DNA from 3 places in the Anaerocolumna chitinilytica genome. Region 1 is predicted to be linked to each of the others. Evidence: riboswitches for the same ligand, from Rfam matches in the RefSeq annotation. Region 1 holds a riboswitch; each other region holds the start of a gene.
The links. Region 1 has a riboswitch for cyclic di-GMP ahead of bsdcttw_RS14830 (sensor domain-containing diguanylate cyclase). Riboswitches for the same ligand answer to the same signal wherever they lie in the genome.
Positions count from the first base shown of each region.

Region 2: linked by a shared signal. The riboswitch ahead of bsdcttw_RS06400 (fibronectin type III domain-containing protein) and the one ahead of bsdcttw_RS14830 (sensor domain-containing diguanylate cyclase) in region 1 are both predicted to bind cyclic di-GMP.
Region 3: linked by a shared signal. The riboswitch ahead of bsdcttw_RS22130 (transglutaminase-like domain-containing protein) and the one ahead of bsdcttw_RS14830 (sensor domain-containing diguanylate cyclase) in region 1 are both predicted to bind cyclic di-GMP.

Region 1 covers NZ_AP023368.1:3,387,401-3,395,344, forward strand. The annotation lists gene nifS (cysteine desulfurase NifS) at 50-1,237, opposite strand; gene bsdcttw_RS14820 (RrF2 family transcriptional regulator) at 1,263-1,742, opposite strand; gene bsdcttw_RS14825 (putative polysaccharide biosynthesis protein) at 1,911-3,473, shown strand; gene bsdcttw_RS14830 (sensor domain-containing diguanylate cyclase) at 3,466-4,977, opposite strand; cyclic di-GMP riboswitch class I at 5,122-5,207, opposite strand; gene bsdcttw_RS14835 (DUF2318 domain-containing protein) at 5,359-5,880, opposite strand; gene bsdcttw_RS14840 (carbohydrate-binding protein) at 6,020-6,811, opposite strand; gene bsdcttw_RS14845 (response regulator transcription factor) at 6,827-7,588, opposite strand; gene bsdcttw_RS14850 (sensor histidine kinase) at 7,611-7,944, opposite strand, start outside.
Region 2 covers NZ_AP023368.1:1,462,331-1,470,274, forward strand. The annotation lists gene bsdcttw_RS06375 (aldo/keto reductase) at 1-301, opposite strand, end outside; gene bsdcttw_RS06380 (TetR/AcrR family transcriptional regulator) at 515-1,138, shown strand; gene glyA (serine hydroxymethyltransferase) at 1,373-2,614, shown strand; gene bsdcttw_RS06390 (CTP synthase C-terminal region-related (seleno)protein) at 2,805-3,515, shown strand; gene bsdcttw_RS06395 (DegV family protein) at 3,713-4,597, opposite strand; cyclic di-GMP riboswitch class I at 4,802-4,886, shown strand; gene bsdcttw_RS06400 (fibronectin type III domain-containing protein) at 5,327-7,944, shown strand, end outside.
Region 3 covers NZ_AP023368.1:5,059,480-5,067,423, reverse strand. The annotation lists gene bsdcttw_RS22135 (SpaA isopeptide-forming pilin-related protein) at 1-5,382, shown strand, start outside; cyclic di-GMP riboswitch class I at 5,684-5,770, shown strand; gene bsdcttw_RS22130 (transglutaminase-like domain-containing protein) at 5,784-6,590, shown strand; gene rpsJ (30S ribosomal protein S10) at 7,087-7,404, shown strand; gene rplC (50S ribosomal protein L3) at 7,586-7,944, shown strand, end outside.

The DNA of each region.
Region 1 (7,944 bases):
AAGTGTTTCTCGTTACTCTTAGTCTGTTTTTGTACCGAAGAATTACATATTACTCTCTGCTCATAGCTTTTACGAAATCCTCATACAAAGGAGACATAGAACGCAGTTTTGCTACGATTTCTTTAATGGTATCTACTACATAATCCATCTCTTCTTTGGTATTATCTTCACAAAGTGTAAGTCTCAGAGACCCATGAGCAATTTCGTGAGGCAGTCCGATGGCTAAAAGTACATGGGAAGGATCCAAAGACCCTGATGTACAGGCAGAACCACTGGAAGCACAAATATTTTGCATATCTAACATAATCAGGAGTGATTCTCCTTCAATGAATTGGAAAGCAAAATTTGCATTGTTTGGAAGTCTCTTTGTTCTATGACCATTCAGCCTTACATAGGGAATTTCCTTTGAAACTCTCTCGATCAGATAGTCTCTTAGTTCAATTTCCTTTTTCTGACGTTCCTCCAAAGTACTCATAGCAATTTCAACTGCTTTGCCAAAACCTACTATTCCAGGTACATTTTCGGTTCCTGCTCTTCTTTGTCTCTCCTGAGCACCGCCGTGTACAAAAGATCTTAACTTCAGACCTTTTCTGATATATAAAAATCCAATTCCCTTAGGACCATTAAGCTTATGTCCGCTGGCACTAAGCATATCGATATTCATATCTTTCACATCAAGATTTATCTGTCCAAAAGCCTGCACTGCATCCGTGTGGAAAAGAATGTTGTTTGCTTTGGCAATTTCACCAATTTCTTTTATAGGCTGTATTGTTCCGATTTCATTATTCGCAGCCATGATTGAAATTAAAATTGTGGTAGGTCTGATAGCTTTCTTTAATTCCTCTAATTTTACCACACCATATTCATCCACATCCACATAGGTAACTTCGAATCCCTTTTTCTCCAGATACTCACATGTATGAAGAATTGCATGGTGTTCAATCTTAGAGGTAATAATATGGTTTCCTTTATCACTATAGCTTTCTGCTGTGGCTTTTAAAGCCCAGTTGTCAGCCTCTGTTCCGCCGGCAGTAAAGTAAATCTCATTACTTTCTGTATTCAAAGCCTTTGCTATGGTATTTCTTGCTTCATCCACTGCCTTTTTATTCTGTGTAGCAAGCTCATATACGCTGGAGGGGTTTCCAAAAAACTCTGTAAAATAAGGTAACATAGCCTCCACTACAGCAGGACGTGTCTTGGTTGTAGCTGCATTGTCCAAATAAATCTTCTTTTCCATCTGATTTTTCTCCTAAATTGATATCTTATTGCCCGCATGAAGGCTTAATACGAGTCTCTCTGCTCTCGGACGTATTTTCATTCGTAATACGCCTGCCCTCCTTTAGCAGTTCAGAGAGGAGCATAGTATCCACCGTATTGTTTATACTATCACTAATACGCATCCAGACATATTTTGTTACACATGAATTGGCCCCATCACAAGTACTGCTGCTTCCTTCAATCTCTGAGCAGTCTACTGGATTTAAGTCTCCCTCAAGGGCTCTTAGGATATCTCCTACTGTTATCTCTTCCGGCTTTTTTGCCAGGATATAGCCACCCTGAGCACCTCGAATACTATTAACTATTCCGGCTTTTTTCAGCTTAGCTATTAATTGTTCCAGATAACTGATTGAGATACCTTGTCTTTCAGCAACGGAGCTTAAAGCAACTGCATCTTCCTCGCTGTTTAAAGCAAGGTCAACAACTGCTCTTAAGCCATATCTTCCTTTCGTAGATAATTTCATTGTACCACCTCTCTATTGACTGCCAAAATCCTACTATTTTATTTCCTAGTAAAATAGTGTACATTACACACATAATAGCATTGCACAAGTTAAAAGTCAATATTCTTTCTCATTGTTTTCCTGAATATATTAATATGAATCAAAGGATGTTCAAAGGTTAAATAATTTATGTCAAAAAGCAAAAGTAGTTTGATTAAAGGTACTCTCATCCTGACTCTGGCAGGTTTTTTAACCAGAATTGTCGGCTTCTTCTACCGTATCTTCTTATCCAATGCAATGGGCGCTGAAGCACTTGGTGTCTATCAGCTTGTATTTCCTATATACGGTATATGTTTTACGATATTTGCATCCGGTATACAAACTGCTATCTCAACTTTGGTAGCCAATGAGCTGGGTAAGCAAAGATATACAGGAATCATGAAGGTCCTTCGAAATGGTGGAATTATATCTTTTGTACTTGCAATGCTTCTTTCTTTTTTTACTTATCGTTACTCCACCTTTCTTGCTGTACATATAATAAGGGAGCCGGCCACTGCCTCCTCCCTTAAAATTCTTGCTATATGTTTTCCCTTCTGCGGAATAACCTCCTGTATCAACGGTTACTATTATGGTTTAAAAAAAGCCGGAATACCTGCTATTACACAGCTCTTGGAGCAGCTTATCCGAGTAATGGCTGTATACTTTCTTGCTGCCTCTGCCGGCGGAGGTAATTTAGCAGTGACCTGTGACCTGGCTGTTCTTGGTCTTGTATTTGGAGAAATCGCTTCCCAGTTATTTAATGTCGGCTCCATGTTCCTTCATAAGACTTCAAGAAACATCCGCCATTTGTCCGCCTCCTATTCAGCTCTTAACACCACCGGTCCCGGATCTATGAATACCAAAGGTGATGGTTTAACAAAAAGTCTGGTTAAAATGAGTATTCCACTGACCGCTAACCGTCTGTTGATCAGTATTCTTCACAGCATTGAAGCCATCTTAATTCCTGCAATGTTGAAAAAATATGGCTTAAGCAGTGAGGAAGCCTTAAGTATCTTTGGTGTACTGACCGGTATGTCCCTGCCCTTTATATTATTTCCGTCCGCCATAACCAATTCCCTTTCCGTCCTCTTACTGCCAACTATCTCCGAAGCCCAGTCTGCAGGTCAAGAAAGTCTGATTAAAAAGACATCAGCCATTACAATCAAGTATAGTCTGATTATCGGTATCATCAGCACCGGTATTTTTATAACCTTCGGCAGTGAGCTAGGTACCCTTGTATATCACAATAGCCTTTCAGGAAATTTTTTAACTATCTTAGCCTGGCTTTGCCCTTTTCTATTCATTACAACTACACTTAACAGTATTATCAATGGACTTGGACTTGTGCATCTTACCTTTGCAGGTTCTGTTATTGGCCTTGTTTTACGTATCATTATCATAGTCATACTCGTCCCGCTGCAAGGGATTAACGGATATCTGTTAAGTCTTTTGGTCAGTCAGCTTGTTATGACCTTGTTTGGTGCCTATCTTGTGGCGAAATATATCAATCCAGGCTTTCAGACCATGGATGACGTGGCTAAGCCAGGGATTATCGTTACCTTATGCTGCTATCTCATCCATCGCTTTTACTTAGGGCTGCCTCATGCCAGTCAAAGTCTGAAATCGGTATTGTTATTGTGTTTCTTAATACTCTGTGCCAGTATGTTGCTTATGTACCTTACAAAAACCATAAAATCAGAAGACTTTAAGTAAAAAGTTTATAACTGCCCTTGCCTTCATCTTTTACGGAATAAAGAGCTTTATCTGCACAATTAATTAATTCCGTATAGGTTGCGCCATCTTCCGGATATACAGAAATACCGATACTTCCGGATATGTATACCGCCTGGTCTTCCACCTCATAGGCGGTACTAAGGGCTTCTCTAAGCAGATTGGCCTTGGTGATAATTCCATCAAGGCTATCAATGTTCCCGACGAATACGATGAATTCATCCCCTCCGATACGACCGATAATCTCTCCGAAGAAAATACTTTTAATTTTGTCCATAATATATACTAATATATTGTCCCCGGTTAAATGTCCGTAATTATCATTGACATGTTTAAAATCGTCAATATCTATCATCATTAAAATATGCTTGGAATTTCGATTGCGTTTTAAGTATTCATCAATAATTTCTTTTGTTGTAACTTTATTATACACACCTGTCAGCAAATCTCTCTTAGCCTTATATTCCAGTTTTTGCAGTTCCTTTTTATGCAGGTCAATATTTACCACTTTACCAATGACACTGATTGGTTCCTTATTCTCATCATAGATAGTCTTTCCCCTGATATGACACCAGACATACTCATTATTTGCATTTTTTATACGAAACTCCGCTTCCATCATTTCTTTTCCGCTTTTAAGAGTTCTTGCAAAAAGTTTGAGGTCCTGGCAGTCCTCCGGATGAACCATATTCTTATTGTACAGCTCTACCACTGAAAAATCTTCAATTACAGGTGTTCGTCCATAAACTTCCGTATATTTGTCCGCAAATTTCATAACATCTTTGTCAACCTTATATTCAAAAAGAATATCATTGGATATCTCGGCAGCAATTCGATATCTTTCCTCCTCCAGGGAAAGCTTATTCTGCATTTCTTTAAAATTAGTAATGTTTAATAAAACCGCAGAAAAGGCCTTTTCACCTTCGCGGGTTAAGGTAAAATTGCCATCCAAAAGTACATTAATAATATCACCGCTCCGGGTAATCATTTTAACTTCTATCTGCCGATAGGAGCCGTTTACAAACTGCTCTTTCAGCACTTTTATTTTCTCCTGATCCTCATCACAAACAAAGGATAAAAAACAATTATCATATTCTGTTTCAAACTCATACCTTTTATAACCAAAAATCTCATAAAACTTTGGATTAGCATACGTGACCTGATATCCTGGTTCCAGCAAAATATTAAGGAATCCTGTATGAACACTTTTGGTAATATAGGACAATTCAGCGGTAGCTTTTCTAACCTGATGATTACAGATTATACTGGAAACAAAACTTACAGTCAAAAAAAGCAACAGAATAAGAATCAATACCACTCCTCCATCTGTTTTTACCACTTCATATAGAGATTGATCATTATTAATTACCAGATTGAAAATCAATAAAACACCTGTCAATGCAGCCAAGCCAAGAGAAATTCCTATGGTGTTATTTAATCTGGGAATTCCTTTTTTCAGAATATAATCGGTTTTATTTTCTTGCATATTCCTCATCACCCTTCCAGATTTGTTTGATAAACTACTGCTTACCTAATACCCAAATCTGTTTCTTTCACAATACGAAATAGAAGGATACACACAAAAAAAGCTCGTTCTTAAAATCGAGCTTAGACTGAAATATATCCTATTTCGTGCAACTGGCTGTCATATCTGCATACAGATTTAGACCCTAAGCTTTGCGTCCTCATCTTTCAATGAGTTTGCCCCTATAAACATAGGTCCATTGTACTATAATTCGTGGAATTTTGCAATTCAAATCATGTACCATAATATTACATATTTCACCTGACTTACCTTCATTTTCCGTTACATAACGGAAATAAAAAAGAAGGAGGCTTAATAAAAACCTCCCTCATTTTGTACAATTTATTTCCAATTTTGAAAAATCACCGTAGCTTCGGTTAGATAATCTTTGCTGATTGTAATCGAAGTGTCATCTGCTGTTTTATATTCATCGGTAATCGGAACCGGATTACAGCCGCCTTTTACAACTTCTACCTGATCCATTGAGAAATGATTTCCGCAGTTCTGGCACACCAGCTCGTCTCCCTCTTGCTTGTAATAGCCTTTTCCGGAAGAATAGCAGACCTGGCAGGTATTAAAGGCTGTCCTAATTGTACCATCCGGAGCTTTTACCGCCAGCACTTCCAATTCAGTACCGTCAATCTTTGCAGGAAAGAACTTAGCTGTTTCCGTAATGTCCTTAACCGGTATAACAATATCACTGTCTGTTACTTTAGCTGCCCTTAATTTATCCGAATCTCCTCCGCTTCCGGCTGGTTTTCCAAAGCTATTGAAGCCAAAGGCAATTGCCAGTATTGCGAGAACAGAGATTGTAAGAATTAAGTATCTCGTCGTATTTGATTTTTTATTCTGTTTGTTCGTCATTCATTGATACCCCTTTTTTATTATTTTTACTTTTATGGTATTTAAAATAATGCTTTTATTTTATCAGTGGAATATGCAGATTGTATGGAGAGAGAAATAAAAAAGGGACTATCATTACAGTCCCTTTAAAGCCATGGCTTTATTTGAGATATTCTTTACCAAGTACCCGCCAATGTGTCAAAGCAGGAAATGGGGAAGGATCCTTCTCATCTTTTATAAGTTTGCACAATTTCACACTTTCTGCAATCATTCCGTTCAAATCATATATCTGATCCCTGCCTGTCTTATTTAATTGCAGTGTCATTGTACAGCCATTTCCAAAAATAACATCAAGCTGCTTCCAGTAATTATCATGGGGAAAATCTGACCTTAGATTTATTATCAGCTTATTCATTACAACAAGACGGCCAAAATCAATCTGAATTTCAGCATCCGGGTCCTCGTTATCTCCCCATGAGGTAAAGGGCCATACACCATGTCCGCAGGTTTCTTTCAGACCATCAATGGTATTCCTTGCGGCAAAGATAGATTCATCCCTTGTTTCTACACTTGCTTTGCAATGAGGAAATACCGTAGATTCATAACGCACATCCAAGGGATTTGTGCTGATATCCCTCTCTTCCTTCCATAACTCAGACGGTTGCACTGAAATATCCAGAATATGATATTCTCCTTCAAATGCCCCTGCAGGATATGGCATTCTATCTTCGCCAAAAGGAATCGGGAATTCAAATCTTCCGCCAATACTATAAACATCCGCCTTTTCAATACTAGCATCCAGCTTTACGCTAAGAAATTGGGGGTTATCCGTATCAATAACAATACGATCTCCATCCTTATACTTGTGAAATAACAAATGATGAATGTGTTCATTATCTTCTTGCTCCATGAAGCATTCATCTTCTTTATTATATAATGCAATCTTAATCATGTAATTCTCCTCTTCCTAAAAGGTAATCATACTCTCCTCTTCATAAATACCGATATTTTGCCGATACACCGAAGGACTCATTCCGGTTACCTTTTTAAACACTCTGGAGAAATATTTATCATCATGAAATCCTACCTTAAAGGCTATTTCATAGACTTTCATTTTCCCGTCGTGCATATAGGCACAGGCTCTGTTTATTCTCTCCTGATTCAGATAATCAACAAAACCACAGCCCAGGTTCTGGGTAAATAAAGTTGAAAGATATGCCATAGACAAACCGACTCTCTCAGCTACCAATGCAAGGCTTAACTCCTCTGTCAGATGTTCCTTGATGTATTTTTTTGCCATTTTAACCTGGTAATTTTTTTCTGACTCTAAAGCCGTATTCTTTTTTATTTTTTGTACTGCAAAACTTTCCAGCTTGGTAAGAATCTCTATTGCTTTGCAGGGCTTTAATAAATAATCTCTGGCCCCCAGTCGAATTGCCTGCTGGGCATAGGAAAATGTATCATATCCGGATAGAATAATAGTCTCCGGACAGATTCCTGCCACCCTGGATTCCTCCATGACCTCAATACCGGTTTTCACCGGCATCTGAACATCCAAAAGCATAACATCCGGCCGATTTCGGTAAATTAAATCCAATGCCTCCTGTCCATTGCTGACAGAATCAATTCTGGTAAAAACAGTTGTATTTTTTCGAATATAATTAACCATAGCTGTAAGGATATTCTCCTCATCATCAGCTATTAATAAATGTAAACCTTCCTTCTCCATAAAGCACCCCATAGTTGTTTTCTCACTCCGTTACAATAGGTATCCTGATTGAAACTATCGTTCCTTCCTGCGGTCTGCTAATAATCTCAAGTTTGAAATCGGCCCCATACCTTAATTTCAAACGTTCACGCACATTCCTGATAGCATAACCGCCAACATGTTCATTGTTCTTCGTGTCATCAACTTTTCCATACAAAATCTCATCTGCTTCATTTTGTTCCATACCAACGCCATTATCACTTATTGTAAATACCAGGAAATCATCTTCCTTTCTTCCTACAATACTCACGCTGCCGCCTCTGTCTATGAATTCCAGACCATGTACAACGGCATTTTCTACAAAAGGCTGCAAGGTC
Region 2 (7,944 bases), 1.9 Mb from region 1:
CCAGGTAATCTGTCTGTAATTCCTTTAAGCTTGTATGTAAATGGTTCCAAAAGTCTTCTGTTTTAGTGCACATAGTTTTGGAAGCAATATAAATATGCTCTCTCACATCTTTTAGAGCATAGCCTATCTTCTCCTCACTGTCGGTATAAAAGCGGGCAGTATCAAAAAAGCGGATTCCTTTTTCATAGGCTCTTTTAAGGAGTCGTGCTGCTTCTTCCTTTGAGATTCTTTGAATGGGCAGGGCTCCGAAGCCATTCTTATTGACGGTAATATCTGTTGTTCCCAGTGTAACGTATTCCATGATGTTTTTCCTTTCTGTAGAAATCTGCTGAATAATTCTCTGTTTATTATAACATCTATTCGCTGTCATGTATATGTATACAAGATAAGCTAGAAAAACGGGTTACTGAATTAGATGCTTCAAGTTGACAAAAGGAAGTGCAGACATCTATAATGAAGGAAATAATTTGGATTATGCGGAAATACAGAATGCTTTAGAGATGGAGACAAGTTAATGGCAAGGGTATTGGATGAGATGGATAGAAAGATTCTTAAAGTGTCCAAGGAGCTTTTTATGTCTAAGGGTATACGTGAAACAGAAATGAAGGACATAGCAAAAAAGGCGGAAATAGGAAGAAGTACCCTGTACCGGCATTTTGCAGGAAAGGAATTGATTGCTTTTTATATCGCGAAAGATATCTTGACAGAGCTAAAGAATTATTCGGAGGATAAACTCTCGCAACATAAGAATTTGAAAAGCGGATATGAGAAACTTGCCAGTGGTATGATATTATTTGCGGGGAAATTATTAGAAAGCAGAGATGAGATACGCTTTCTGGATGAGTTCGACCAGTTTTTTACCGACAGCTATCCGGAGTCCGAAGAGGCCAGTGAGTATACTCAGTTTAATAAGAATAAGGATATGGGAATCTATCAGATGTTTCTGGAAGGAATTGCAGACGGCAGCGTAAAGAAGGTAGAGAATCCGGAGTTTGAAGCGGATGTACTGGTAAACGCTATATTCGGCATTGCACAGAGAATCATCCCAAGACGGGAGCATTACATTGAGGAACATGGATATTGTGATGAAATGCTGGAAGAAGCGGTAAGGCTGATGCTGCTTGCAATAAAAGCTTAGCAAATGAGCTGAAAGGAAGGTATTATATAAATTATATGTCTCCTAATCAATAGGAAAATCCTAAGGCTATAGGAGAAAATATAGGAGATGAATGGAATGTATAAATATTCGGCCTGGTCTAAATGGATTTTGGACTTTCATTAGCCCAGCTTATCTGCTTAGTGAAAGAAATATTGCTTTTAATAGGACAATGCTTGTGTTATAATACTGCTAAAAGCCAATGGAGGTAGGAAAATGTATTCATTTGATGAAGTTGTGGGATTTGATCCGGAGCTAGCCCAGGCTATCAGCAAGGAAATCGGCAGACAGGAAGACCATATTGAGCTGATTGCCTCTGAGAATTTTGTAAGCAAAGCGGTGATGGCGGCCATGGGAAGCCCACTTACGAATAAATATGCAGAAGGGTATCCCGGAAAGAGATATTACGGCGGCTGCGAATATGTTGATATTGCAGAGAATCTTGCCATCGATCGTGCCAAGAAATTATTTGGCTGTACCTATGCCAATGTTCAGCCTCATTCCGGTGCCCAGGCCAATATGGCAGTATTTTTCGCTCTGTTAAAGCCCGGTGATACGGTTATGGGAATGAATCTTGCCCATGGCGGACATTTAACACATGGAAGTCCGGTGAATATGTCCGGCAGTTACTTTAATATTGTACCTTACGGCGTAAATGACGAAGGCTTTATTGATTACGAAGAACTTGAGAAAATAGCTCTTAGCGTGAAGCCGAAATTAATTGTGGCTGGAGCAAGTGCTTATGCCAGAAAGATAGATTTCAAACGCTTCCGGGAAATTGCAGATCAGATAGGTGCCTACCTGATGGTGGACATGGCTCATATTGCAGGGCTGGTGGCAGCAGGCTATCATGAAAGTCCTATCCCTTATGCCCATGTAACCACAACTACTACTCATAAGACCTTAAGAGGACCAAGAGGCGGTATGATCTTATCCAGCGAGGAATTTGCGGAAGAACATAAGCTGAACAAGGCAGTATTTCCTGGAATTCAAGGCGGTCCTTTAATGCATGTAATCGCAGCAAAGGCTGTTTGCTTTAAAGAAGCACTTGACCCTTCCTTTAAGATATATGCCGGAAATATTATCGAGAATGCACAGGCGCTTGCAAAAGGTCTTATAACAAGAGGCTTTAACATTGTATCTGGCGGAACAGATAATCATCTGATGCTGGTTGATTTACAGAATAAAGGAGTTACCGGCAAGGAGACAGAAAAGCTTCTGGACGCCGCTAATATTACCTGTAATAAGAATACCATCCCTAATGATCCTGCTTCTCCTTTCGTGACCAGCGGTATCCGCCTTGGTACACCGGCGGTTACAACCAGAGGCATGAAGACAGAAGATATGGATGTAATTGCGGAAGCTATCAGCTTATTAATTGCAGATGTGGATAAAAATAAAGCGGCAGCGATGGAACTGGTGAAATCTTTGACCGAAAAGTACCCGCTTTACAAATAAAAAATAACAGAATGCCTTGCTTTCATTTATTAATAAAAGCAAGGCATTTTATATTGTTATAACCTTCAACTACCGGGGTTGTGCCTCAGGGCAGCTTACAATAAGTATGAGAGCTTTAAAGAAAAGAAAGGTTTTTATTAAATATATATGAAAGGATTCTGCAGAGTCCGCGGAATACAAGGGAACGATAGTGAAATCAAATGTCAGGATTGGTATTATTGGAGATTACGACGGCCGTCCCTCTCATCTGGCAACGGAGGAGGCTCTAAAGCACAGTGCTGCAGAATTGGAAATACAGGTGGAGTTTCAATGGCTGTCTACGGATTCCATTATGGAAGAGAAAGAAAAGCTAATTGGTTTTGACGGGCTTTGGTGTGCTCCCGGTAGTCCTTATAAAAGTATGAACGGTGCCATTACTGCAATCGAGTATGCCAGAGTTAATAGAATTCCCTTTTTAGGGACCTGTGGTGGATTCCAACATGCTGTAATAGAATTCGGCAGGAATGTACTGGGTATCAACATATTGAAAGATTATAACTTTAATCCTTATGCAGAGAATTCTTATATCAGCGCTCTGGCCTGTTCTTTGGTCGGTCAGACCAGACGTATTAATCTGGATAAGAATATACCTATCACCCGGATATTTGGTGCATATGAAATCACAGAAAAGTATAACTGCAGCTTTGGGTTAAATAAGAGCTTTCAAGACTTATTACATAAGAATGGTTTTAAGGTTATTGGTACCGATGAAAATGAAGAGGCTAGGTTAATGATGGTGGAAAGTAACAGTTTCTTTATTGTATCCTTGTTTCAACCTCAATTGAGCTCAACTTATGAACAGCCTCATCCGTTAGTTAATGAATTTTTAAAGCAATCCAGACAATTTAGCGTGGGCATTTGAAATTTGTTTGTGCAGGGAAGAAAGTTTTCAAACGAACCCTGGCCTTAGTGAAAGTGGTATTTAGAGGCTAAAAATAAATCTCAAACTTAAAAAGAAATCTCAAACTTAAAAGAAATCCTGAGTTGTTTTGAATGTCAGTAAACAGCTCAGGATTTTTATATTTAATACAGTATTAAATGTTGTTCAGGTTCATAGCCTTATCTGTCAAACTTTTTGATAAAACAGACACCAACAGCACCGGGACCTGTATAGGTACCAATCGTTACACCAATCTGGAATACGGGATAAGTAACAGGTCTTCCGATTAAGCCTTCAAGCTGTGACTGAACAGCTCTTGTATCCTCTATGGTCGTAGCATTTGCGAGACAGAAGTCATAATCCTCGTAACGTTCGTTATTCTCAGTAAAATACTCTTCCGTCATAGCAAGTATCTTATCCAGAGATTTCTTTCGTCCACGAATATTCGAATAAGGAACTAATTCCGCATCTTTTAACTGTATCATAGGTCTGATATTAAGCATTGTACCGGCAAGAGATGCTACCTTTCCGATACGTCCGCCTTTTGCCAGATATTCCAAGGTGTCAACGGTAAACATAATTCTGGCTGTTTTTTTGATCTCTTCCAGCCGGCTTACGGTATCGTCTAAACTATAACCGGCTTCTTGTAAGTATGCGGCCTGAAGTAACAGAATTCCCTGACCGGCAGTGGCCTGTATAGAGTCTATGATATGTATCTTACTATCGGGGTATTTTTCTATCAGGAGTTCTCTGGCATTTATGGCTGCCTGGTAAGAACCGCTGAACTTCCCCGTAAGACACAGACAGAGAATATCTTTCCCTTTTGTTATCTCCTGTTCAAAGGCATGAAAATAATCCATAATGGAGGGAAGGGAGGTCTTCGGGAATATCTTTTCTGTTGCCAGTTTATGATAGAATTCTTCGTTACTTATCTCTATATTTTCTTTGTAATAATGTTCCAGGTCGAATGTAATATAAAAGGGTACCAGAATGATATGATGTAGATCCAGCAATTCCTTTGGTGTATCGCAGGAAGAATCGCTGAATATCTGATAGTCGTCCATGAGTTTCTCCTTCATTGTGTTAATAGGAATATTATATCGAATCTGAGACTAAAAGTATAGTGGTAAAAATAAATGTTACTGTAGAGCATGGGAATAATTACCTATATTGATGGGCGAAATCTGGGAATTATTGTTTTGACATAATAAGACAAAATTGGTAATATGAGTAATATGGTAAGTTTTACTAATCATATACAATTGTTTTACCGATAAAGGCAAACGCAGCGAAAGCTGCGGACGCAAAGCCATGGGCCTAACCCCTGAAGGGTACGGTAGCCAGGTTACCGAAGATTACCATTACTACTAGGTAATAGTATGCCTGTATCGTTTTTTGCGATCAGGCTTTTTTATATTGTGTCTTGAGGGCACACATTCTAATGGGTGAAGTCGCCGGTCCACTCGGATGTAAGATGTATAAAGCCAATCCAATGATGTTTATCACATATTAAAGTAATCAAACAAAGATGTTCGGGATAAGCTTAGGTCTGGAAACAATCATAAAAAGAATTCTTTTAACCCCTAAATGAGATTTAGAAATACTGTAAATTAATAGTAATGAAGTCTATTTGAAATATCATCATTACTGTTCATAAATAACAATCAAGAAAGGAGATTAATAAATGAGGGAATAGTATAACTATCTACATATACATGCATGCAGAGTCCTAATTGTGGCTGTATAAACCAATAAGTTAGTATATAAAAGATAAATATATGGAGGTGGGGAAAGTGAAACAGCATATTAAAAAACTGTCAATTTTCATTTGCATCATTATGTTATTACAAGTGCTTGATATATATAATTATGTTTTTGCAGAGGGAACGGGTTATTCCGAGGAAAGCGGACAGGAAGAAGAGATTACAGGTTCACTGGACATAGAACCATCAGCAATGGTTCAGGCAGTTACACCTGCTGCTATACAGCTGCAGATGTATAATGTTGACAGAAGCGAAACCAGCAATACAATCTATGCAAATTTCAGAATTATTAATAATGGAGATGAATCGGTAAGTCTTTCTGATTTAAAAATTAGATATTATTACATGCTGGGTGGTGAGATATCCCAGAATTTCTGGTGCGATTGGTCCAGTGCAGGCACTTCAAATGTGAAAGGGACTATTATAAGAAATGACCCTCTTTATCAGGGGGCCGATACCTATGTGGAAATAGGATTTATAGACGGCAGCGGGAGTTTGGGGGCTGGCTCCAATGTTGAGATTAAAACAAGGTTTGCACGAACCGACTGGAATAATTACAAGCAGTCAGATGATTACTCCTTCAACAGTACTTCTACAAATTACCAGGATTGGAGTAAAGCAGTGGTTTATGCCGGTGGAAAAGTAGTTTGGGGTGAAGAACCTAGCATACTGATGCCGCAGATTACTTCAGCTGGTGTTAAGATGTTTAATAATGGGAGAAATGATTCGTCAACTACCATATATCCATGGTTTAAGCTATATAATACCGGAACACTGCCCTTTGACCTGGAAGATGTAAAAATAAGATACTATTACACCATTGATGGGGAAAAGGATCAAAATTTTTGGTGTGACTGGTCAAGTGCTGGAAGTGATAATGTGACGGGCACATTCGTAAAAATTCCCTTTATAGCAAACGGTCTTGATTATTATTATGAACTGGGTTTCAAGCCTGGGAGTGGTTCCTTAATTGCAGGAGACTTTGAAGAGATACAAACAAGATTTGCAAAAAATGACTGGAGCAATTATACGCAATCCAATGATTATTCTTTTAATGCCGGTGCAAGTGATTACACCGAGTGGACGAAGATAGGTGTATATATAAAAGGAAAACTGGTCTGGGGTGAAGGTCTTTTGTTTGGGGTGCCTCAGAATATAAGATCCATTGCAACAGAGAAGGAAATTAATTTATCCTGGGATCCTGTTGAAGGAGCGAAAGGTTTTCAGGTAGAGGTTGATGGGACGATTTTGAATCAAGGGATGAGTACTTCCTATGTTCAAGAAAATCTAACTCCCGGGACGTTGCATACATATAGAGTAAGAGCGGTTAACCCAATTATGAACGGAGACTGGACTGATCCTATCGAGGTTTGGACCCTGCCCGATATACCACAAAACATATCAGCTTCCGGTATGGGCAATTCTATAAGCCTTTCATGGGATTCGGTTATAGGTGCAAACGGATATGATGTGGAAGTACAAGGAGCTCCTGTTGATAATGGTTTAAATACAACCTATATACAGACGGGCCTTGATTCCAATTTACAGCAGACCTATAGAGTCAGGGCGAAAAATTCAAGCGGAGCTGGAAAATGGAGCGGTATTATTGCAAAATCAACGCTTTCTTCCGTACCATCAAATATAAAATATACATCGTCTGATAATGGAATCAGGCTCACTTGGGATTCAGCGGCCGGAGCTGATGGTTATGATGTGGAGGTTGACGGTGAGTCGATAATTTCAACTTCCGCAGCTTACTATATGCATACAGGCTTATCTCCTTATACAGGGCACTTTTACAGAGTTAGATCAAAAAATACCGGCGGAGTGAGTAACTGGAGTGAAATAATATATGCATCGACCTTATTGCAGATACCATCCAATCTGGGAGCAAGAGTTACTCCGGATGGAATTATCGTAACATGGGATGCTGTAGAAAATGCTGACGGATATGATATTGAAGTCGATGGTGTGATGATAAACAATAAAAACTTAACTTCCTATACCCATGAAGGGTTTTTGCCAAATACAGAACATTTCTATAGAGTAAGAGCCAAAAATGGAACTGCTGTCAGCGCATGGAGCGAAGAAATAACAAGGAAAACTTATACGGGTGTTCCGGCGAATTTATCAGCAAATGCAACCAGTTCAGAGATTACATTAACCTGGGATCCGGTAGTCGGGGCCCAAGGCTACGAACTTGAAGCAGATGGCACAATCATCAATACCGGAATGAATACATTTTATAATCATAAAGGTTTGCTGCCTGGATCTGTCCATAAATACAGGGTAAGAGCAAAGAATGCTGCAGGAGCGTCACAATGGAGTGAAATTGTTACAAAATCAACTTCACTTGGTACACCGTCTAATCTACGGTCAACAACCACATCAGCGACATCCATAACAATTATGTGGGATAAAGTACAAGGAGCCGATGGTTATGATGTTATGGTAGACGGAGTAATCATAGATAACGGCACGAGTACTTCCTATACCCACACAGGTTTGGAACCCGGTTCTACCCATATTTATATAGTGCGGGCTAAAAGTAGTGGGATTTCAGGAGAGTGGGGCCAGGAGCTGAGTGCATGGAGCGGTGCGATCATAACCCCAAGCAATCTGGGGATTCCAGGGAACATAAAAGCGAT
Region 3 (7,944 bases), 1.7 Mb from region 1:
GGGACACATGTGAAAGCAGATACCGGACAGGATTTGGGCAATATTTTTGACAAAGTTGAGCTGACTACAGGATCAGAGCCTTATACGGTGCTGCCGCTGGATCAACCCTTGCAAATCACACAGGATATGAGCGTAGGCCTTTTATTCTATTGGAGCATCCCGGAAGGGCAAGATGTACAAGCAGGCGATTATGCAGAGATCAATGTACCGGCAGCATTTTTGCCTATTGCTAATGCAAGCGGAAACCTTCTGATGTCTAACGGAGAATCGGCAGGTACTTTTAACTTTGATAAGGATACTCGTATTCTGAAATTGGTATTTAATGATGCTCTGAGCTTGAACGGAAGTTATTCGGAGAATAGGGATGGTACTGTTGGTATAATCCTTAAATTTGATCTTACGAAGTTTGAAGATGATACCAGTCAAACCGTGCACTTTGAGTATATGGAAAAACTTGATTTTACTGTTACTGTCAAGCCTGGCAGCGGCGGAACAGTAATTACAAAGAACGAAATTCATGAAGCACAGAATGCCAAAGAGGTAACCTGGACAGTGGATGTAAATACCTCTCTAGATAATATTACAGATGCTGTTTTTAAGGATATCATACCGGCAGGATTGGAATTGGTATCTGGCAGTGTTAAGAAATATCCTCTTACGGTAGGTTATAATGGAAAGATTACCCAAGGAGCAGAAGAATCCATAACACCAGTTATGGAGGCTGGCGGGTTTTCTGTTCCCATGGGGCATATTCAATCAGCTTACCGTTTTATCTATAAAACAAAGATAGTTAGTTATACATCAGGTCCTTATACCAACAATGCGACCTTATCAGACGGTGGGAGCCTTTTGGGGACCGCCAGCAGTACAATTCCGAATTTTCCACGCAGTGCCATGATTGAAAAGAACGGCTCTGCTGCTTATAATAACGATGGGAATGCAAGTGTGATTCACTGGACTATTGATGTTAATAAGGCAGAATCCATCGTTACCGGAGCAGCAATATCGGAAACAATATCCGATAACCAGACAATTAAGAACAATACAATAAAAGTATATAAACTGATCAAGAGCGGAAGCAGTTGGAGTCAGGGAGCTGATGTAACGGATGCGATTAAGGCTATTAATTCTCTTGATATGGATGGTAACCTTCAGTTTCCTATTAACATGGGTGATTTAAAGGAAGGCGCATACCGTATTGTTTATGATGCAGGTATTATCTATGGAGATAATTACTATTATGAAGACAATAAGTCTTCTCTTACCTGTACCAATAAGGCTACTTTAACTGATGGCGGTGTTTATGTTGCAGATGCGGAAAAATCAATTAATGTAACCAGAGGTGCTATACTTTCAAAATCAGCAATTAATTCTATTAGTTACAGTGCTAAAACTATAACCTGGACCATAGTAGCAAATACAGGTAATCAGTCTATTAACGGAGCAGTGGTACATGACCAGCTTCCGGATGGACTGACCTTAAAAGCCAACAGCGTTAAGGTAATGAACGAGAATGGAAGTTTAATAGACACCCCTAGTATTACTCCTGATGGGAGCGGGAATTTTACCATTACACTGGGAAATATTAATGCGAAGCGCACAATTACCTATGTAACAGATATTCAACCAAATTTTTATGGCAGTGAATTCAAAAATAAAGCGTGGCTATCAGGTACCGGAACCGGTGTGGGACCCGGAACTACAGCGGAGCAGGCCTTGGAAAAGTCAATTACGCCTACTATTGTAAACTCTTATACAAAAGGTACTTTAACTACCACCACGACGGTACCCGGAAGTGATTCGATTACTTATAAGGGAATTGATTATGATGCTAAAACAATGAGTTGGCAACTGACGGTTAAACCGATTAAGAGAGCGGTGGAAGAACTTACGATAACAGATTCTTTCCCTAACAACGGCATGGTATTTCTTCCTGAGACCTTACGGGTACTGGCAGGTAACACGGTTTTAACACTTGGTACGGACTATACCATTGAAGCTCCTGCCGGAGGAAGTACGGATTATCAGAATGGCTTTGTACTAAAGCTTATCGGGAACCCCTGGCAGGGTTCAGATTACCATATTTATTACAAAACCAGTTTTGATTTGAACACACCGGGAATTGTACCGGTAACGCAAAACAAATATTTAAATCATGTGGTCTTTACCGGAAAAACATCCGATGGTCCTTTTACCGTCACACCAACGGATGCATATTACCAGCTGGATAGTACCGCTTATAATAACGGTAAAAAAGACGGAAGCTTAGATTTGCAGACCAGACAGATAAGCTGGCAGATTTACACCAATTATTTGTCGGTAAATAAAGGAGCAGATATTACGGTTGCAGATACATACGAAGCTGGCCAGCACCTTCTTCCGGAAACCTTTACGGTTACGAAATATAAGCTGAATGCCTCCGGAACGCCTATACTGGATAGTACACCATTAATTCCGGGCACGGATTATATCCTTACAGCAGCCGGTGATGGCTTTAATCTCACAATTACAAAAGAGCCGGATAAAGCCTATGTTATTCAGTATAAGACACAGATTGATGGTCTTTCAAAGGCTAGTTATAAAAACAGTGCGACAGTAACGAAGGACGGAGACTCTGTTCTGTATGAAAAGACAGTGACCTATCCGGACTGGGATAATTTTATCGCTAAGACGGCCGTTGATGTTGACTCCAACATGAAGGTTTATCCGGACGATGAAATTAATTGGAAGGTAGTACTGAATAAGAGTTTATCAGAAATAACAAACGGGGTATTTACAGATGTTATCAGCAGCGGTCATGTATATGTAAACGGAAGCCTGAAGGTCTACCAGATAACAAATGTCAATACCAATGACAGGATAGAAATCAGCCCTTCCGACACAACCTTTGAATTAAAGAGCGAGGCCGGTGTGAATCCTGGGGAATGGAATCTTACAGTAAGTTTTAAGAATAACATTACCAGCCGATATGAAATTGAGTATAAAACAGTTGTAACTGCAAAAGAGGGCACTATAAAGAATAATGCCAAATTCACCGGTACCGGTGTTAACAAATCCAGCAATGCGAATAACGGCGCAGGGTTTACGGTTACACAGACTGCTTTTGGCACGGGAGGCGGAACCACTAATAAAGGAAAGATAACCATTAATAAGGTAGATAAAGATACCGGTAACCTTATTAATACGTCACCGGCGGTCTTCGAGCTGTATTATATGCTCAATGATACGAAAATGGTAATAAGCGGTTCCGGCCAGTCTACGGCTAACGGAGTACTTACCTATTCCGGGCTTTCCTTTAGAACATATTATCTGAAGGAACTGTCAGCACCTAATGGATATTACCTTAATGATACCGTTTATCCCATAACATTAAATTCAAGCAATAAGAATATTACTCAAGTAGTAGAAAATGAAGCAAAGAAAGCAATACAGATAGTAAAGACAGATAAATATGACCCAAGTAAAAAACTGGAAGGCGCTAAATACAGGCTTCTAAAGATTGCTGATGACGGCACCGTTACAACTGTTGAAGAAAAGGCTACAGATGCAAATGGCCAGTTACTCTTTAGCGGACTGGAGTTCGGTAAGTACAAGGTATTAGAAATTGAAGCACCGAATAAGTATCAGCTTCCCACAGAGGGAGAGAGTGATCTGCTGGAGATTAAAACCGGTACAAATAGTCCTCTTGTAGTTCCGATGACCAATGAAAGTAAAAGAACATTAAAGGTCATAAAAGAAGATAAGGAAGATTCCGGAAAGAAACTGGAGGGAGCAGTCTTTAAATTGTTTGATGCTTCTAATATACAAATTGGTGATACCTATACCAGTGACAGCCACGGAGAGATAAAAATACCGGATTTAGATAACGGAACTTATACCTTAAAAGAGATCTCTGCACCGGAAAATTATCAACTGCCTCAGATTACAGAAACGGTGATAAATATCAATAGAGCAACTGACCTGTCCTCTGATGGAACCGGTGACAATATCGTTACACAAATTATCAAGAATGCATCTTTAAAGACCATTAAGATTATAAAGGTAGACTCGGAGGATACCAGCAAGACCCTGCCCGGTGCTGAGTTTAAATTATATGATTCCAATCATATTCTAATAGGAACATATACTACAGACAGCAATGGAGAAATTATTATATCAGGGCTTAAAGTAGGCAGTTATAAACTGGAGGAGACAAAAGCACCTGCTGGCTATAAACTACCGGATAATCCTGTGACGCCTGTAGAGATCACTTATGATACGGATTATGATACGATATTACCTTCTATTGGAAATGAAGTATACCGTTCAATAAAGATTATTAAGGTCGATAAGGATGATACCTCTGTTGTATTAAAGGATGCGGAATTTCAGTTATGGAAGGATGGAATAAAGGTAGCAGATAAGATTATGACAGATGAATCCGGAGTTGCTGTTATCCCAAATCTATTGTTAGGTAAGTATAAACTGATTGAAACAAAAGCACCGGAAGGATATATCACACTTTCTGACAGTCAGATTGGAATAGAAATTAAAGTGGGATCACCCATCCAGATTCCGATTACAGTAGAAAATGACCTTTTAAGAACCTTAGTAATTAAAAAGGTAGATGCAGGAAATACAACTAAATTACTGGAAGGAGCAGAATTCACAGTAAAGGCTCCTGATGGAACGACCAAAACACTTAAGACGGGAGCTGATGGTACTGCAGTTTTATCAGGATTAACTTTCGGCAGTTATGTGATAACTGAAACAAAGGCACCTACAGGGTACCTAATAATGAGTTTGCCGAAAACAGTTATTACTGATAACTCTCAAAAAATATTTACTGTTGAAATAGGGAATGCTCTATACATTCCGTCACCGAATCCATCACCGGAACCCAGTGTAACGCCCAGTCCTACACCAACACCAACTGCAGAGCCAACACCGACTCCGTCTAAGGGACCGGAACCAACGAATAAGCCTACGCCTACACCAGAGCCAATCACTGAGGCCACGAAAGAGGATACACCAAAAGGCGGTACGGTGCCTGTTCCAGATGGAAGTAAAACCGAGGTGGGAGAAAAACCAAGTAACGGAACGGTTAAAGTAGATGATAAGGGCAAATGGACGTACACACCGGATAGCGGCTATACCGGTAAAGATAAATTCTCTATCATTGTAAAACATCCCGATGGAAGCAAGGAAGAAGTTGTGGTTGAAATTGATGTGGATAAAATCCCTCTCGGAAATGTGAAACCGAAGCCGAATGACACGGCAGAGGATGTAAAGATACCAAAGACTGGTGAAACTGTTCCGTTAGGTTTACTGCCAGCTATGATAGGTGGTATAACCGGTGGTATTATAATGATATTCAGCAGAAAGAAAAAAACCAGAAGTTAGTGCCGGATAGTTAAGGAAGATTATTATTTAAATAAGTAACAGAGACTGCAAGTTCATTATTAGGGTGGATAAAATCCATTAATAACTGGACTTGCAGTTTTTTAATATTATCTGAATGTCTATTATTCAGACAAATATATAAAAAACATCGCAGTTGAAAGACAATATATAACATTGAACAAAATTACACCAAAATAAAAGCGAGAATTTTGTAGAAATAACTGTATTCAAGAAGTAAAGGCTATGATATAATAATGGCATAAATATTAGGAAATAGTCTACATATAAATCCGGTGCTTTCCACCGATAAAGGCAAAATCAGCGAAAGCTGATGACGCAAAGCTATAGGGCCTTATTTATTTTTATAAATTGGCAGCCAGTTACCGAAAGGGGAGTTTTTTGTGTATAATTTTTTAAAGAAAGGCCTGCTATTTATAGTAGCAGTGATTTTGCTATCCGAAAGTGTATATATACCTGAAATGACTTATGCAGCGGATGCAGCAGTCATAGACAAGAGCGAAATAAAGAACGGCATTATTATTGTTGATTATAACAATGAAACAACATCACTGGTGAGAATCACGAAAGACAGTTCTAAGTATATATATGATTTGTCAGGGGAAGTCAGAGTACCTCTTCAGTTGGGAAATGGTGACTATAAGATTGAAGTTCTGGAAAATATTGAAGGAAACAAATATCGTCAGGTTGCAGCAGAAACTATAAATTACAACGATGACAACGGTAAAACAGTATTTTTACAAAGCAATGAAATCGTTAATTGGAATTCAGATATGGCATCCATAAAGAAAGCGAAAGCTTTGACACAAAACGCTGTTACGGATACTGAAAAAGTTGCTGCAATTTATTCCTATATTGTAAAGAATATAAAGTATGACTACGAAAAGGCAGAGACAGTGCAAAACGGTTATGTACCGGCTATTGACGATGTATATACAGCGAAAGAAGGAATCTGCTACGATTACGCGGTACTTTTTGCAGCAATGCTCAGAAGTGTTGGAATACCGACGAAAGTACTGATGGGAACATCAACGGATGTGACTGAATATCATGCATGGAATCAGGTTTATATGAAAGATACAAAAAAATGGATTACGATTGACACTACAATCGATGCGGCTTTGAAAACGGTTAATATGGATAAAATGGCGAAGAAAGTATCACACTATAGTATAGAAAAGCAATATTAAACAAAATGAATAATCTGCCTTCCTTTTTTTATATTTTATTATAGAAAGAAGAAATATCAGTATACGAGGATATAATCCCTATGCTGATATTTTTTTGCTATAAAATATATTTATTACACATAATGATAAAAATTTATTGTAAAAAAATGATGTAATTAAAAATAAAAAAAAGATAAAAAACTGCTTGCATTATTGATTTTACTATAGTATAATTAGTACTGCTGTGACATTGATAGCGTAGAAGCGAGAGGTTGCTACATATAATGTAGGTTTTCCGTGGAGCGAATGTCAAGTTATGAAACTGGCGACAAGTCACTGTACAAATAAAGATTCTGCAAAAGATTATTTCGAGCAGATAAGTGTGGGTAACCCTATGTTTTCTTATGTGGAAAACGGAGAGTCTTAATTAGGCTTTAAAGACGGGACACACACGGCCCAGTGTACAGTCACCGCTTGTCGTACTGCTATTAAGTGCGAAAAGGAGGCGACTTTTTTTATGGCAAGTCAAGTAATGAGGATTACATTGAAAGCGTATGACCATCAGTTAATCGATCAGTCAGCTGCAAAAATCATCGAGACTGTAAAAAAGACAGGATCAAAGGTGAGCGGACCTGTACCCCTACCTACTAAGAAGGAAGTAGTTACAATTCTTAGAGCGGTACACAAATACAAGGATTCCAGAGAGCAGTTCGAGCAGAGAACTCACAAGAGATTAATCGATATCATCACACCTACACAAAAAACGGTAGATTCATTATCCAGATTAGAAATGCCTGCCGGTGTGTACATCGACATCAAGATGAAGACAAAGTAATCATCGAAAACAAGCAAAGACAAAATCCTTTAGGGTTTATATATAGGGTAAGGTTCACAAGGAACCTGCACCAAGGTAGACCATCTAGGATGATTACGCGTAGTGTTGAAGTGCGAAGTGTAACGGAGTACTGCAAAGCACATGGCGCAATCCGCTGTAGATTAAACAGGAGGTGCAAGTAATGAAAAGAGCAATTTTAACGACAAAAGTCGGAATGACTCAGATTTTCAACGAGAACGGAAGCTTGATTCCGGTAACTGTATTACAGGCAGGACCTTGCGTTGTAACACAGGTTAAAACAGTTGAAAACGACGGATACGCTGCCGTTCAGGTAGGTTTCGGAGATATCCGTGAAGTATTGGTTAACAAACCAAGAAAAGGACACTTTGCAAAAGCAGGTGTTGCAAACAAAAAATATCTTAAAGAGTTCAAGTTTGATAATGCTGCTGATTACACAGTAGGACAAGAAATCAAAGCTGACATCTTTACAGAAGGTGAAAGAGTTGATGCTACTGCTAAATCAAAGGGTAAGGGATTCCA